DNA from 3 places in the Micromonospora sp. NPDC047527 genome. Region 3 is predicted to be linked to each of the others. Evidence: riboswitches for the same ligand, from Rfam matches in the RefSeq annotation. Region 3 holds a riboswitch; each other region holds the start of a gene.
The links. Region 3 has a riboswitch for cyclic di-AMP ahead of ABZ808_RS10165 (NlpC/P60 family protein). Riboswitches for the same ligand answer to the same signal wherever they lie in the genome.
Positions count from the first base shown of each region.

Region 1: linked by a shared signal. The riboswitch ahead of ABZ808_RS12340 (hypothetical protein) and the one ahead of ABZ808_RS10165 (NlpC/P60 family protein) in region 3 are both predicted to bind cyclic di-AMP.
Region 2: linked by a shared signal. The riboswitch ahead of ABZ808_RS27270 (hypothetical protein) and the one ahead of ABZ808_RS10165 (NlpC/P60 family protein) in region 3 are both predicted to bind cyclic di-AMP.

Region 1 covers NZ_JBEYTK010000002.1:744,433-749,261, reverse strand. The annotation lists gene ABZ808_RS12350 (heavy metal translocating P-type ATPase) at 1-573, opposite strand, end outside; gene ABZ808_RS12345 (YibE/F family protein) at 1,010-2,377, shown strand; cyclic di-AMP (ydaO/yuaA leader) riboswitch at 2,544-2,674, shown strand; gene ABZ808_RS12340 (hypothetical protein) at 2,679-3,698, shown strand; gene ABZ808_RS12335 (carbonic anhydrase) at 3,772-4,485, opposite strand; gene ABZ808_RS12330 (MarR family winged helix-turn-helix transcriptional regulator) at 4,697-4,829, shown strand, end outside.
Region 2 covers NZ_JBEYTK010000009.1:99,097-103,925, forward strand. The annotation lists gene ABZ808_RS27260 (PfkB family carbohydrate kinase) at 1-922, opposite strand, end outside; gene ABZ808_RS27265 (SRPBCC family protein) at 1,094-1,561, shown strand; gene ABZ808_RS27270 (hypothetical protein) at 1,854-2,873, opposite strand; cyclic di-AMP (ydaO/yuaA leader) riboswitch at 2,927-3,058, opposite strand; gene ABZ808_RS27275 (cation diffusion facilitator family transporter) at 3,199-4,116, opposite strand; gene ABZ808_RS27280 (AAA family ATPase) at 4,222-4,829, opposite strand, start outside.
Region 3 covers NZ_JBEYTK010000002.1:299,251-304,079, forward strand. The annotation lists gene ABZ808_RS10160 (N-acetylmuramoyl-L-alanine amidase) at 1-1,175, opposite strand, end outside; cyclic di-AMP (ydaO/yuaA leader) riboswitch at 1,410-1,545, shown strand; gene ABZ808_RS10165 (NlpC/P60 family protein) at 1,622-2,599, shown strand; gene dcd (dCTP deaminase) at 2,663-3,241, opposite strand; gene ABZ808_RS10175 (pyridoxamine 5'-phosphate oxidase family protein) at 3,319-3,873, shown strand; gene ABZ808_RS10180 (zinc metalloprotease) at 3,941-4,829, opposite strand, start outside.

The sequences.
Region 1 (4,829 bases), 450 kb from region 3:
CGGCCGGGACTCACCGGTGATCATCGATTCGTTCAGTTCGGCGTCACCCTCGACGATCCGGCCGTCCGCCGGCACCCGACCCCCCGGGCGGACCAGCACCACGTCGTCGATCCGCAGGTCGGTCACCGGCACCGCCTCGACCCGCCCGTCCGCAGCCACCCGCTCGGCCTCGTCCGGCAGCAGCGCGGCCAGCGCCGCGAGCGCGCCCCGCGCCTGCCCGATGGCCTTCATCTCCTGCCAGTGCCCCAGCAGCATGATGGTGACCAGCGCGGCCAACTCCCACCAGAAGTCCAGGTCGAAGGCGCCCACGCTGGTGGCCAGCGATGCGGTGTAGGCCACGGTGATCGCCATCGCGATCAGCAGCATCATGCCCGGTGCCCGGTCCCGTACCTCCCGGACCGCGCCGACCAGGAACGGCCAGCCGCCCCACCAGAACACCACCGAGCCGAGCACCGGGCCCACCCAGGATCGGCCCGGTACGTCGCTCAGGCCCAGCTGATCCGAGACGAGATGGCTGGTCAGGACCACCGGGATGGTGAGCACCAGGCAGACCCAGAAGCGGCGACGGAACATCGCCGGATCGTGCCCGACGTGCTTGTCATGCCCCGCGTGCTTGTCGTGCTCCGCGTGCTGCGTGGGCGCGGCGGGGGTGGCGTGCCGCTGGCGGTCGGGGTCGGGCGCTGACGGAGCGGGCATTCCTCCAACATGCCCCGCCGGTGGCCGCCACGCGAGTGGTTCGCCTATCCGACACCCCGTCACGAACTGCAAGCCCGCTGTGGCCTGGTTAGCATTTCCCAGGATGACTCTCCATACGACGCCGCACACCCAGGCTGCGGCGCCACCACGTCGTGGCGCCACTGCCGGTCAACCGTGCCGGGCGATTACCGTCCGTGATCGAACGATCGTCAGTCGGCGGTCCATCGCGCCTCTCGCAGCCGTTTCCCTGTCAACGGTGAACCGACCGGTCCGCTGACACGTACCCCGCACCGGATCGTTGGGAGTTCTCGCATTGGGTTCCGACCACAGCCGTTCCGCTCCGCCCGCCCCGCCGGGGGTGCGACGGATCCTCGTCGCGACGGTGGTGCCGCTCTTCGTGGCCACCGTCCTCGCCGCGGTGGTGCTCTGGCCGCGCGACGGGTCACCGCGCGCCGGTGGCGAAGCGGACGTGCCGCGATACCACGGCACGGTGACCCGGGTGGTGACCGAGCCCTGCCCGCCGGCGGCGAACCCCGAGGGCACATCGGCCGCCGGGGACGGGCCGTGCGGCACGGTGGACGTACGGGTGGAGGACGGGCCGAGCGCTGGGCAGCAGGTCCAGACCCCGGTCCCCGCCGGGCCCGGAGCGCCCCGGGTGGCGGTGGGCGACGAGGTCATCATGGTCGAGTTGACCGATCCGACCGATCCCGCCGCCAGCAGTTGGAACATCGCCGAGCACCAGCGGGGAACGCCGCTGCTGTGGCTGGCGGTGGTCTTCGCCGCCGCGATCGTCGCGTTCGGCCGATGGCGGGGCCTCGCCGCGCTCGCGGGGCTGGCGGCCAGCTTCGCGATCCTGCTCACCTTCGTGCTGCCGGGCATCGCCGCCGGGGGGTCACCGCTGCTGGTGGCGGTGGTCGGCGCCGCGCTGATCATGTTCGTGGTGCTCTACCTGACGCACGGGGTCACCGCGCAGACCTCGGTCGCGGTGCTCGGCACCCTGGGCAGCCTCATCCTCACCGGCGTACTCGCCACCATCGCCACGGCCGCCACCCACCTCACCGGCTTCGGCAGTGAGGAGGCGACGACGCTGTCGATGTTCCAGGGCGACGTGGACCTGCACGGTCTGCTGCTCGCCGGGATCATCATCGGGTCGCTCGGCGTGCTCGACGACGTGACGGTCACCCAGGCGGCCACCGTCACCGAGTTGGCGAACGCCAACCCGGGGCTGACCCGGTTGCAGCTATACCGGGCGGCCACCCGGGTCGGCCGCGCCCACATCGCCTCCACGGTCAACACCATCGTCCTGGCGTACGCGGGCGCGTCACTCCCCCTGTTGCTCCTGCTCACCGCCGACTCGCGGCCGATCGCGCAGATCCTCACCAGTGAGTTCCTCGCGCAGGAGATCGTTCGCAGCGCGGTCGCCACACTCGGCCTGATCGCCGCCGTGCCGCTGACCACCGGGCTGGCCGCGGTGGTGACCGCGGCCGGGCGGTCGGATGCCACCCCGTCCGCCGATGCTCCCGCCCCGCGCCCCCGACCGGACCGGGCAGAGGCACTGGCGGCACTCGGCTCACCGCGAACGGATCGACCCGACGGGCCGGACCAGACGCGGACCCCACCCCCACCCACCGCCACCGATCCGTGGCCGCAGTCGAACAGGAGCACAGATACGGCATGGTGACACTCCTCAGCGTGACCGGATCGGGCAGTCGTCCTGGAGGCCACGTCACTGGTCACTCAACGCCATGGCGAAATGACGCTTTTGGTGGGCATCCAGGCGTAGCTCACCCGGTCGACTCTCGGGTAACCTCGCTGCCGGTTACCGATGTAGGCGCGAAGCGGCGCCTGCGGTGCCACCGCCCAATCGCCAACCGGCGAGCCGGGGACCCAGGCACGTGGGGTGAATCCGCAGCAGCGGTAGGGGCCACTTCCGCCCCGAACCCGTCAGCTAACCCGGTCGGCGGTCGACGGAAGGGAACATTGTGACGGCACCCCTACGCCGCTGGTTGACACCCGTGGTGGCCGTGATCGCCGCACTGACCGTGCTTGCCGGGCCCCTCCCAGCCCACGCCGCCCCGGCGACCCCCACACCGTCCGGGCACGAGGAGGACAGCGAGCCAAAGCTGCTCAACGACGTCATCGAGCAGGCCAACCGCGACTACTCCGCCGCCAAGTCCAAGTTGGACAAATCCAAGAAGCGGCAGTTGGAGCTCGCGATAGAGGTCGACCGGGCCAAAGCCGACCTGGAGGCGCTGGCCCCGCAGGTCGGGCAGATCGCCGCCCAGTCGTACCGGACCGGCCGGATCGGCGCGATCGCGATGCTGCTGGAGAGCGACGCTCCCGACTCGTTCGTCCAGCGCGCCGCGACGCTCGACGAGATGAACATGGTCAACGAGAAGAAGCTCGCCGAGGTCAACACGGTCAAGGCCCGCGCCGAGCAGGCCAAGCTGGCCCTCGACACGGAGGTCCGCGAGCAGCAGAAGCAGACCGCACTGATGGCGAAGCGCAAGAGCGAGGCGGACAAGGCGCTCTCCCTCGTCGGTGGGAAGGGCTTCACCGGCGGCCTGGTGGATGCCACCTCGCGGGTCGCGAAGATCGGCCCGGGTCGCACCGCCGACGGTGACTGGAAGCCGCAGTCGTGCAGCGAGGACGACCCGACCACCTCCGGCTGCGTCACGCCCCGCACGCTGCACGCGTACAAGGAGGTCAAGCTGGCCGGCTTCAACCGCTTCGTCGGCTGCTACCGCCCCGGCGGGCCGTGGGAGCACCCGAAGGGCCGCGCCTGCGACTGGTCGCTGCAGAAGAGCGGCTTCGCCCCGTGGCACAACGAGGACACCCGCAAGTACGGCAACAACGTCGCCGCGTTCCTCATCCGTAACGCCGACCGACTCGGCATCTACTACGTGATCTGGAACCGACAGATCTGGTTCCCGGCGACCGGGTGGAGTTCGTACAGCGGGCCGTCGAACCACACCGACCACGTCCACATGTCGCTGCTCTGACCACGCCTACAGCAGTCGACGAGGGCCGCCCCGCATCGCGCGGGGCGGCCCTCGTCGCGGGTCTCGGGCTACGTCAGGCGGCGGCGGGCGCCGCCGGGCCGTCCGGGGCGGCGGGCACGTCGAGCGTCGCGGCACCGGCCGGTACGGGGGTCACCGGACGCACTCCACCTGCGGCGAGGCGGTACGACACTCCCACCACCGCGCACCGCCCCTGCGCCACCGCGTCGGCCAGCACCGGCGACTGCCCGAGCAGCGTCTCGACGGTCTGTGCGATGTGGATGTCGACGATGCCGTCGATGTCGTCCACTCCCTCGGCCGTGGCTCGCCGCAGGCTGGGCAGCACCGCGTCGACCACCGTGCGCAGATGCCCTCCGGGTGAGGTGCCGGTGGCGGCCGTCTCACGGGCCGCCTGCACGGCACCGCAGGAGTCGTGGCCGAGCACCACCACCAGGGGGGTGCCGAGCACGGTCACCGCGTACTCGACGCTGCCCAGCACCTCCGGGCCCACGATGTGCCCGGCGGTGCGGACCACGAAGAGGTCACCCAGGCCCCGGTCAAAGATGATCTCGGCAGCCAACCGGGAGTCGGAACAGCCGACGATCACCGCGAACGGGTGCTGGCCGTCGGCCACCGCGGCCCGATGCTCGGCGTCCTGGTTGGGGTGGCGCGGAGCCCCGCTGACGAAGCGTCGGTTGCCGTCGGCCAGCTCGGCGTACGCTCGGGCCGGCTCGCTGAGCGCCGATGCCCGCTCGGTGGCCCGCTGCGGGCCCGGCTGCCCACCGGGCATAGCGGAACGGCTCATCCCCGCACCTCGTCTCCACACATTTGACCTGCTCAACCCGCACATCGGCCGGACCGGCGGCGGGCGCTGGCTCCACGTTCACACGCACCGCAAGATGCGTCAAGATATGCGTGATTTAGATTTCATACGTTGGCCCTCGGCCCGGGCGCAGATGACGCGCGGGAGACGGGGCGGACAACCGGAGAGGCGATCCACCATGACGAGCACGGCAACGGCCGGCGACAGCACCGGCAGCGGCCGGAACTGGACATTCCTCACGAACCACGGTCATGTCCTGCTGGCCATCGCCCGTGATCCCACCGCTCGACTGCGGGACGTTGCGGCCGAGG
Region 2 (4,829 bases), on a different contig from region 3:
GGCTGTCCGCCGGGACCAGCCGGACGCGTTCCACCAGCCCAGTTATCGAGTCCAACCGGCCGGTGCCCAGGCCGTGCCGGGTCACGTTCAGCGCCCCGGCTGCGGCACCGGTGCGGATGGCGGTCCGGATGTCCCCGCCGCGAGCGACAACGGCGGCAACCCCGGCGGTCATCGAGTCGCCAGCGCCGCGCGGGTCGGCGGCCTCCAACCGGGGCATCTCCACCTCGAAGAGCTCCCCGTCGATCAGCGCCAACGCCGGCTGGTCGGCCCGGCTCACCACCACCGTCTCGGCGCCGGCGGCGTGCAGGTCGTACATCGCCCGGGTCAGCTCCGCGCTGTCGTCGCTGCTGGCGCGGCCGTCGCGGATCAGCTCCTCATGGCTCACCTTGAGGAAGAACACCCCGCCCTCCAGTGCCGCGCCAAGATGATCACCGGAGAGGTCGACCACCACCCGGCTGCCGTTGGCGCCGAGATCGGCGGCGAAGCGCCGGTACACGTCGGCCGGGACCAGCCACGGCGCGTTGGGCCCACTGAGGACGCTCACCTCGGCGCGGAGGCCCTCGCCGAGCGCCAGGTTGTACAACTCGTCGAGCTCGTGCCGGCTCAGCGGCTGCCCCGGCACGTCGGCGACTTCCTGCCGGGAGCCGTCCCGACGGTCGTGCACGTACCCGCCGCTACCGGAGTCACGGACCACCACCTTGAGGTCCACGCCCTCGCTGACCAGCAGTGGCTCCAGCACCTGGCCGATCTCGCCGCCGAGTGCGGCGCAGAGCACCACGTCGACCCCGAGCGACAGCACCATGCGGGCCTGCCAGACACCCTGCCCGCCGGGGTGCAGGTGCAGCTCGGGATGGTCGTTCGGCTGGTCCACCGTCACCGTCAGCTGCGGAGTGGGCGCGAAGACCATCACGTGCCCGCTCACCGAGCATCGCCGTTCATGTCTCCGCCCTCCGTCACGACCGGTGATATCCCCACAGCCGACGGTAGTGATAACGCACCGCGAATGCCGGGGCAACGGCCGGCGTCCGTCCGGGCGTTGCCAGCCTGACCGGGGTACGGGACGATCGTGCGACCATCGACGGCAGGAGACGGTGTGTTCAGCAGCGATACGTTCAGCTACACCGTCCAGGCCCGCTGCTCCCTCGCCGACGCGGCGGCGTTGCTGAGCGACCTGACCCGCCAGGGCGAGCTGCATCCGCTGATCATCCGGGTTCGCCGGGTCCCGCCCCGGCCTGGCGCCCGGGCCAGCTACACGATCAACGACCGGCTGGCCGCCGGCCCGCTGCGCTTCAAAACCACCTACCAGGCGGACGTGCTCGTCTGCGAGGACGACGAGATCGTCACGGTGGCCCGCCAGTGGCCGGCCACCACGGTGCGCAACCACACCCGGCTACGCACCGAGCCGGACGGCCTGGTCCGGATCGACGTCGAGATCACCCTGCGGGCGCCAGCGCCCCTTTTCCGGTACGCGTTTCGCCAGGCCAGAGCCGCCCACCTGGCCCTGGCGACCCGACTCGGCGCGGCCCTCGACCGCACCGACAACCCCCCAAATCCCGCCTGACCACACCCGCGCCCACGCCGCCCCGCCACGCCGCGAGCCGCCCTGCCCTCGCGCGCCGCGCCCCGTCCCGCCGCGAGCCGCGCCCGGCGCGCGGCGACCTCGCCATGATCGTGCTCGATCCAGGATGTAGTGGCCTCCGGCCGCTTGCGAGGCCACTACATCCTGGTTGCAGCGCGATCATGGCTGGCGTTGCCGGGCAATCGGGGTGCGGCAGGTGCCAGACCAGCCTGCTCAGCGGCCTGAGGGCCGACGGCCGGCGCCCCACATCGGAGAGGCGCCGGCCGGGTCGGGGTCAGTACACGGACAGGTGCACGTGGTTGGTGTGATCGCTGGACGGGTCGCCGCCCGCTCCGCTGTAGGACTTCCACCCGCTGCTGGGTAGCCAGATCTGCCTGTACCAGATCACGTACAGCACGGCGAGCCGGTCGGCGTTGCGGATGAAGTACGCGGCCAGGTTGTTGCCGTACGTCTTGTCGCCGCCGGTGGCGTCTCCGCCGAAGCCGTTCTTCTGCGCGGCGAAGTCGCAGGCCCGGCCCTTGGGGTGCTCGCCGGAGCCGCCGGAGCGGTGGCAGGAGACGTACCGGGTGAAGCCGGCGGCTTTGGCCTGGTTGAGGGCGTGCAGGGTGCGGGGGGTGATGCAGCCGTTGGCCGGGGTGGGGTCGTTGACGCTGCACGACTCGGACGGCCAGGAGCCGTCGGAGTTGCGCGGCGCGGCCTTGGCGTTGGCGCTGGAGGTGCCCCGGTTGGAGTTGGTGTCGGCGGTGGTGGTCTGCGGCTTGGTGGTGGCCACGGTCAGGGCTCGCTCGGCCTGTTCCTTGCGCTTGGCCATCACCTCGACCTGCTTGCGCTGCTCGCGGATCTCGCCGTCGAGGGCGACGCGGGTGCGGTTGGCCTCGTCCTTGGTGGCGAGGAGGTCGCGCAGTGCCCGGTCCTCGTTGGCGGCGACCACGTCCAGCGCGGCGGCCCGATCCATGAAGCCTTCGGGGGTGTTGGTGCTGAGCAGCGCCGAGACGGTGCTGAGCCGGCCGGTGCGGTACGCGACGCCGGCGATCTGACCGACCTTGCCGTTGCGCTCGTTCATCTCGGCTTCGGTGGTCTTCAGTTTGGTGGCGAGTTGCTGCTGCCGTTGTACGGAGGTGTCCAGGGCGCGCTTCGCGTCGAGGTAGCCCTTGCTGGCCGCTTCGAGCTGGGCCCGCAGGGCCGGGGTGCCACCCTCTTCGTCGTCGCTGGGTGCCGCGGCGGCCCGCTGGGCGGCCGGGGGAGCGGCCGAGGCTGCGCCGGCCGGGATCGCGACGCCGAGGGTGAACATCATGACGATCAGCGCCGCCAGTCGGGCGGCGGGGGGTCGTGCTGGTGCCACTATTCGTGTCCTTCCGTTAGCCGCCGACCGGGTTAGCTGACGGGTTCGGGACGGAAGATCCCTACCGCTGACGCGGATGCACCCCAGGAACGTGGTTCCCCGGTTCGCCCTCTCGGGCGATTAGGCGGCGGCCCCCACCGGCGCCGGGAGGGCGCCGCCGGGTGGTGGCCGAGACAGAGCCTACCGGTGCCGCTGGGGCAGGTGCAGCGAATGTGACGGACGGTGCGTACGTCGTCACCGTGAATGTCGACTAATGCGATGAAATCTCGGCAAATTGTCACCAGGTGACGGCACCGCAGGCACCGGGTGCGGCCCCGGGCTCGATCTGGAGCGTGGCGTGCTCGATCCGGAAGTCTTCCTGGAGGGCGGCACGCGCGGCGGTGAGCACGGCGCCGACCTCCGCGCCGGGGGCCATGGTCAGGTGTGCGGAGGCTACCTCCATGCCCGAGGTGAGCGTCCAGACGTGCAGGTCGTGCACCTCGACGACGCCGGGCACGGCGGCCAGCCGGTCGTGTACGGCGGTGACCTGGAGGTGTTCCGGGGCGGCCTGCACCAGGATGCGGACTGCGGCGCGGCCGAGCCGCCAGGTGCGCGGCAGGATGAACACGCCGATGGCGACCGCCACCAGTGGGTCGGCCCACCACCAGTCGGTGACCGTGATGAGCAGTGCCGCCCCGATCACGCCGACCGAGCCGAGCAGGTCGCCGAGCACCTCCAGGTAGGCGCCCTGGAGGTTGATGCTCTCCCGGGCCCCGGTGCGGAGCAGGGCGAACGCGACCACGTTCGCGAGCAGGCCGAGGACGGCCACCGCGAGCATCGGGCCGGCCACCACCTCGTGCGGGTCGCCGAACCGGCGGATCGCCTCGACCACCACGTAGATCGCCACGCCGGAGAGCAGGACGGCGTTGGCCAGGGCGGCGAGCACCTCGAGGCGGTAGAGCCCGAAGGTGCGCTGCGGGTCGCCGGTGGCCCGTTGGGTGGCGGTGATCGCGGCGAGCGCCATCCCGATGCCGAGCACGTCGGTGAACATGTGCCCGGCGTCGGAGAGCAGGGCCAGCGAGCCGGTGTGCAGGGCGGCCACCGCCTCGACCACCATCAGGGTGGCGAGCAGCCCGAATGCCGCCCAGAGTCGGCCCCGGTGCTGGTGCGCGGCATTGGCGACCGAGGCGTGGTGGTGGTCATGACCTGCACCCACGACACCCACCCTCCGTTGCCGTCCGGGACCGGGTCAAATGTATGCTCACATCGCTATGTATGCAACTGTCCGCCAGTGCCGACTCCGGGCCGCGCCGATTCGGATTCAGCCGATCGGGTCGATGGTGGTGAGCCGCTGGGTGGCACGGGACAGCGCGACGTAGAGCGTGCGTACGCCCGCCCCCGGATCCGCCCGGATCTCGCTCGGTGCGACAAGCACCACGCCGTCGTACTCCATGCCCTTGGCCTCCAGGCTGGTCACCACCTGCAACCGCGACGCGCCGAGCGCGCCGAGCCAACCGGCGACCTCGTCCCGGCGGGGGACCGGCGTGATCACCCCCACCGTGCCGTCCACCTCGGCCAGCAGGCCGGCGGCCGCCTCCACGACCGCGGTCTCCAACCCGGCTGCCGGCACCACCAGCTCCACCGGGTCGACCCCGGTGGAGCGGACGGCCCTCGGCAGCGGCAGGTCCGGATAGAGCCGGCGGATCTCGGCCGCCGCCACCGCGAAGATCTCCGCCGAGTTGCGGTAGTTGGTGGTCAGCGTGAAGTCGTGCCGCTTGCGGCGGCCCAACGCCTGGTCCCGGGCTCGGGCCAGCTCCTCCGGGTCGCCGGTCCACGCGGTCTGCGCCGGGTCGCCCACCACGGTCCACGAGGCCAGCCGGCCGCGCCGGCCGATCATCCGCCACTGCATCGGCGAAACGTCCTGCGCCT
Region 3 (4,829 bases):
ATGTGCTGGCGGTCCAGCGGGATGCCCAACCGCAGCGCGAGGTGTCGGACGAGCTTCGCGGATGTCCGGTACATCGCCTCCGTGTACCAGGTGCCCTGCGCGGCGAAGCCCTCGTGTTCGAGCCCGATCGACTTGGCGTTGACGTACCAGTTGCCGGCGTGCCAGGCGACGTCCTTGGTCCTGACGTGCTGGGCGATGTGCCCGTCCACCGAGCGCAGCGAGTAGTGCCAGCTCACGTACGTCGGGTCCTGGACGAGGTTCAGGGTGGTCGCCCAACTCGCCTCGGTGTCGTGGATGACGATGTATTCGATCTTCTGCCGGGCGGGCCGGTCGGAGAGGTCGTGGTTGCCGTAGTCCCCGTCGCCGAACGCCTCGTACGGCGCGGGAATCCATTCACACGAGATGGTGCGCGGGCACTCCAGACCATCCGGGCGGGCGAGCTTGCGCAGACCCAGCCGGTCCAGCCAGGAACGCTCCGGCCGTACCGTGCGGGCTGGCAGCGTGACCCGCTGACCGTCGTCGGTCACCCGGGACTCGCCCGCGCCGATGGTGGTGAAGACCTCGTCGGCGAAGGCCGCCGCGGCGTCGGCGCTGTCCGCGCCGGCGTAACGGGCCACCGCGCCGTACCAGGCGGACGGGTCGCTGCCGGCGCCGACCGGCGCGCCCAACTCCCGTTGGTACGCCGCCAGCAGCGCCGCCCCGCCGCGGATGTTCACGTTGGCGTCGGTGCGTAGCGAATCGGGGGCCGCGCCGGTCAGCGCGGCGGCGGCGTCCACGGTCTGCAGGGCCGCGCTGGGCGGCTCGGAGTCTGCGGTGTGGCGGGGTGCCAGCGTGGTACGCGAGTCGTCGCCGCGCGGGTCCTCGGTGCCGGCGTCGTGGTGGCCGCGTCCGGGCAGGGCGGTCACGTGCCGGGCGTCGGTCAGGTGCATCGGGCCGTAGCCGCCGCTGGTGCTCGGTGTGCCGGCGTTGCTGTCCCAGCGGGACTCCAGATAGGAGACGCCGAGCAGCACGGCGGTCGGTACGCCGTACTCGCTGGCTGCGGCGGCGTACTGCTGCTGGCGGTCGGCGGTGGGTGCGGCGGCGGCCGGACCGGCGGGCAACGGTAGTGCGGTCGCGGCGACCACGGCGGTGACCAGCAGTGCGTGCCGGCCGGACGACAGGGTTGGATGGCGCATCGAACCCCCTAGATTGCGTGGGTAAGGGTGAGGCCACCCTCCCGCCGGCCGGGAGTCGGCGTCAATACCTTTCCTCGTATGGACACACTCAGAAGGAAACTTTCGCCCACGGTCCGTGACCCCTCCGGATCGGTACGGAGTGTCACGGCCCCACGGGTTGCGGATTGGTAACGGCCGTCTCTACTCTGGTCATTTGTCGGCCCGGTGGCAGGTCTGCCCGTCCCGGGCAGTAACGGACCGACACCGCCGAGTCGCTTCCGAGCGAGCCGGGGACCCAGGTTCCTCGGGGTGAATCCGCAGTCACTGCGGTAGGGCGCCGACTTCCCGCCCGAACCCGTCAGCTAACCCGGTAGGCGGTCAGGAAGAAGGAGTACGGAACCCCGGTGGCACTTCATGCCCCGCGGCCGTCGTCCGGGCGGTCGGCGTCAGCCGACCCGACACCGACCGTGCCGCGTCCACGCTGGTCCCGCTTCACCACCGCCTTCGCCGCCCTGGTCGGCGCCGCCGTTGTCCTGACCGGCAGCGCCACGGCGGCCCACGCGGACCCGTCCGTCGCCGAGATCGAACGCCAGATCGACGCCGACTGGAACAAGCTCGAACCGATCATCGAACGGCACAACGCCACCCGCACCGACCTGGCCGCCAAGCGCAAGCAGGCCGACGCCCTGGCCGCCCGGATCGCTCCGCTGGAGCGCCAGGTCGACGCCGCGATGGACAAGGTCAGCGCCCTGGCCGTCCGCGCGTACATGGGCGAGAACGTCTCCACCGTCAACGCCATGCTCGGCAGCCGGTCACCCAGCGAGATGGTCGGCCAACTGGAGATGCTCGACCGGTTCGCCCACAACCAGCAGCAGGACGTACAGCAGGTGTCCGACCTGCGTGACGAGCTGGCCCGGCAGAAGGCGCCGCTGGACGAGATGGTGGCCCAGCTGACCCTGACCGAGGCGCAGTTGGCGGCGAAGAAGAAGCAGATCAACGGGGAGATCGACCGGCTACAGAAGCTGCGCCTCAAGGTGTACGGCAACGGCGGCGGCGGTCCGCTGCGTCCGGCGCCCTGCCCGGCCAGCTACCCCGGCGGCGGCGCGGGCACGGCGGTCAAGTTCGCCTGCGCCCAGATCGGCAAACCCTACGTGTGGGGCGCCGAGGGCCCGAACTCGTACGACTGCTCCGGGCTGATGCTGGCCGCGTGGGCCAAGGCCGGGGTGTCCCTGCCGCACAACGCCGCGCAGCAGAGCCGGGTGACCAAGGACGTCAGCCGCGCCGATCTGCGCCCCGGTGACCTGGTCTTCTACTACAGCGACATCCACCACGTCGGCATGTACGTCGGCAACGGCTGGGTGGTGCACGCGTCCCAGGCCGGTCAACCCGTCAAGATGAAGAAGGTCGACGACGGCCCGATCCACAGCTACGGCCGCCCAGGCTGAACCTCTGCTGGTCGAGGGCCCGTCGCGATCCGTCGCGGCGGGCCCTCGTCGTTGACCCGACCCTCAGCGGGTCGGCCAGGCCCGCCAGTTCTGCCAGGAGCGGCTCGGCGTCGGCCCCCGCTGACCCTGGTAACGCGAGCCGTAGACCACCGAGCCGTACGGGTGGTCGGCCGGCGAGGAGAGCCGGAAGATGCAGAGCTGCCCGATCTTCATGCCCGGCCAGAGGGTGATCGGCAGGTTCGCCACGTTGGACAGCTCCAGCGTCACGTGACCGGAGAAGCCCGGGTCGATGAAGCCGGCGGTGGAGTGGGTGAGCAGGCCGAGCCGGCCCAGGCTGGACTTGCCCTCCAGGCGGCCGGCCAGCTGGTCGCCGAGCGAGATCACCTCCAGCGTCGAGGCGAGCACGAACTCGCCCGGGTGCAGCACGAACGGCTCGCCGTCGGGCACCTCGACCACCGAGGTCAGGTCGTCCTGCTGCATGGCCGGGTCGATGTGCGTGTAGAGGTGGTTGTTGAAGACCCGGAACAGCCGGTCGAGTCGTACGTCGATGCTGGACGGTTGGACCAGAGTGGGCTCGAAAGGGTCCAGGCCCAGCGCGCCGGCCTTGATCTCGGTGACCAGGTCGCGGTCGGAGAGCAGCATCGGACCACCATAGCGAGGCACGCGGTGACCAGCGTGTCGAGGTCGCTCTTCGTACATTTGTTCGATAGAATGCCGGCATGGCTTCCTGGTCCGATTTCGCCGCCGACGAGCCCCGACTCGCCGACGGGATCCGCGTTCTCCTGCAGCAGTACGGGCCGGGCTTCGGCTACCTGGCCACGGTCCGCGCCGACGGCGGTCCCCGGGTCCATCCGGTCTCCCCGGTCATCACCGACGAGGGTCTGTTCTGCTTCATCATCGACTCGCCGAAGCGCCGTGACCTGGAGCGGGACGGCCGCTATGCGCTGCACTCGTTCCCACCGGAGGAGAGCGACGACGAGGCTTACGTGGCGGGGCACGCCTGGCCGGTGACCGATCCGGCGCGGGTGGCCCGGCTGGCGCAGACCGCCCGAGCGGAGCCGCAGGTCGACTGGCGGCTCTTCGAGTTCACCGTCGACGTGGCGATGCTGACCCGCCGCGAGCACCACATCACGGGCATTCCTGGTCTCCCGCCGAGCCGTCCGGCCGTTCGGGTCTGGCTCGACCCGCACGCCCCGACGGCTGCGGCGCCGCTCGGCGTACCCCAGGCACGCCCGACCCGTCTCAGCCGTGACGTCCAGTGCACGGCCGCCTGACCACCGCCCGAAGACGCCGGTGCCGGCTCCGTCGTGACGGAGCCGGCACCGGTGGTACGCGGAGAAGTTAGGCCGCGCGGTACGCGTTCCAGGCGGTCAGCATGCGGCTGGCCTGTCCCGGGGTGAACTGATACATGCACGAGTCGTAGGTGTAGTCCATGAAGTTGGTGATCGGGTCCAGCCCGGCCGCCGAGCAGGTGTTGCGCCCGGTCGGGCACTGGTAGGCCGGCGACGCCTCGGCCGGGGTGTCGCTGACGCTGTCACCCGAGCCACCGCAGCCACCCTGGAAGGTGTGGTAGAGGTTCAGCCAGTGACCCACCTCGTGGGTGCCGGTGTCGCCCTGGTTGTAGTTGGTGGCGGTGCCGCCCGGCAGCGACTCGTTCAGCGCGACCACGCCGTCCATGCTGCTCAGGTTCCGCTGCGGGAAGGTCGCCCAGCCCAGCAGGTTGTTGCTCAGTTCGCCGAGGTAGATGTTGAGCGTGTTCTTGCCGCCCACCCGCAGCGAGGACTTCATCGACCGCTCCGCCGACGAGCCCTGCACGATCGGGTACCACGATGGGTTCGTCACCCGGTTGATCTTGTCGAGGCGGAAGGCGAACGCGGTGACCGCGCCGCCGGTCGCGCCGGCGTACGCCTGGTTGAGCACGTTGATCTGGGCGGTGACCAGCGAGTCCGGGATGTTGCCGCCGGCCCGGGTGCTGTTCTCCTGGATCACGTGCACCACCACCGGGATGGTGACGGTGGCCAGTGCCGTCGCGCCGGCACCCGTGCGGAAGTTGGCGCGCTCCCGCAACGCCGCCGCGAGGTCGGCTTCCCGGTCGCGGACCTGGTCGGCGGTCAGTTCGTTCGGGTCGTGCTTGGCCGCACCGCCGGGCCTCATCCGGGCGTTGGCGTGGCTGTCGGCCGGCTCCACGCAGGCGCCACCAGGCGCTGCCGAGAGGGCTGAAGCAGCCGGC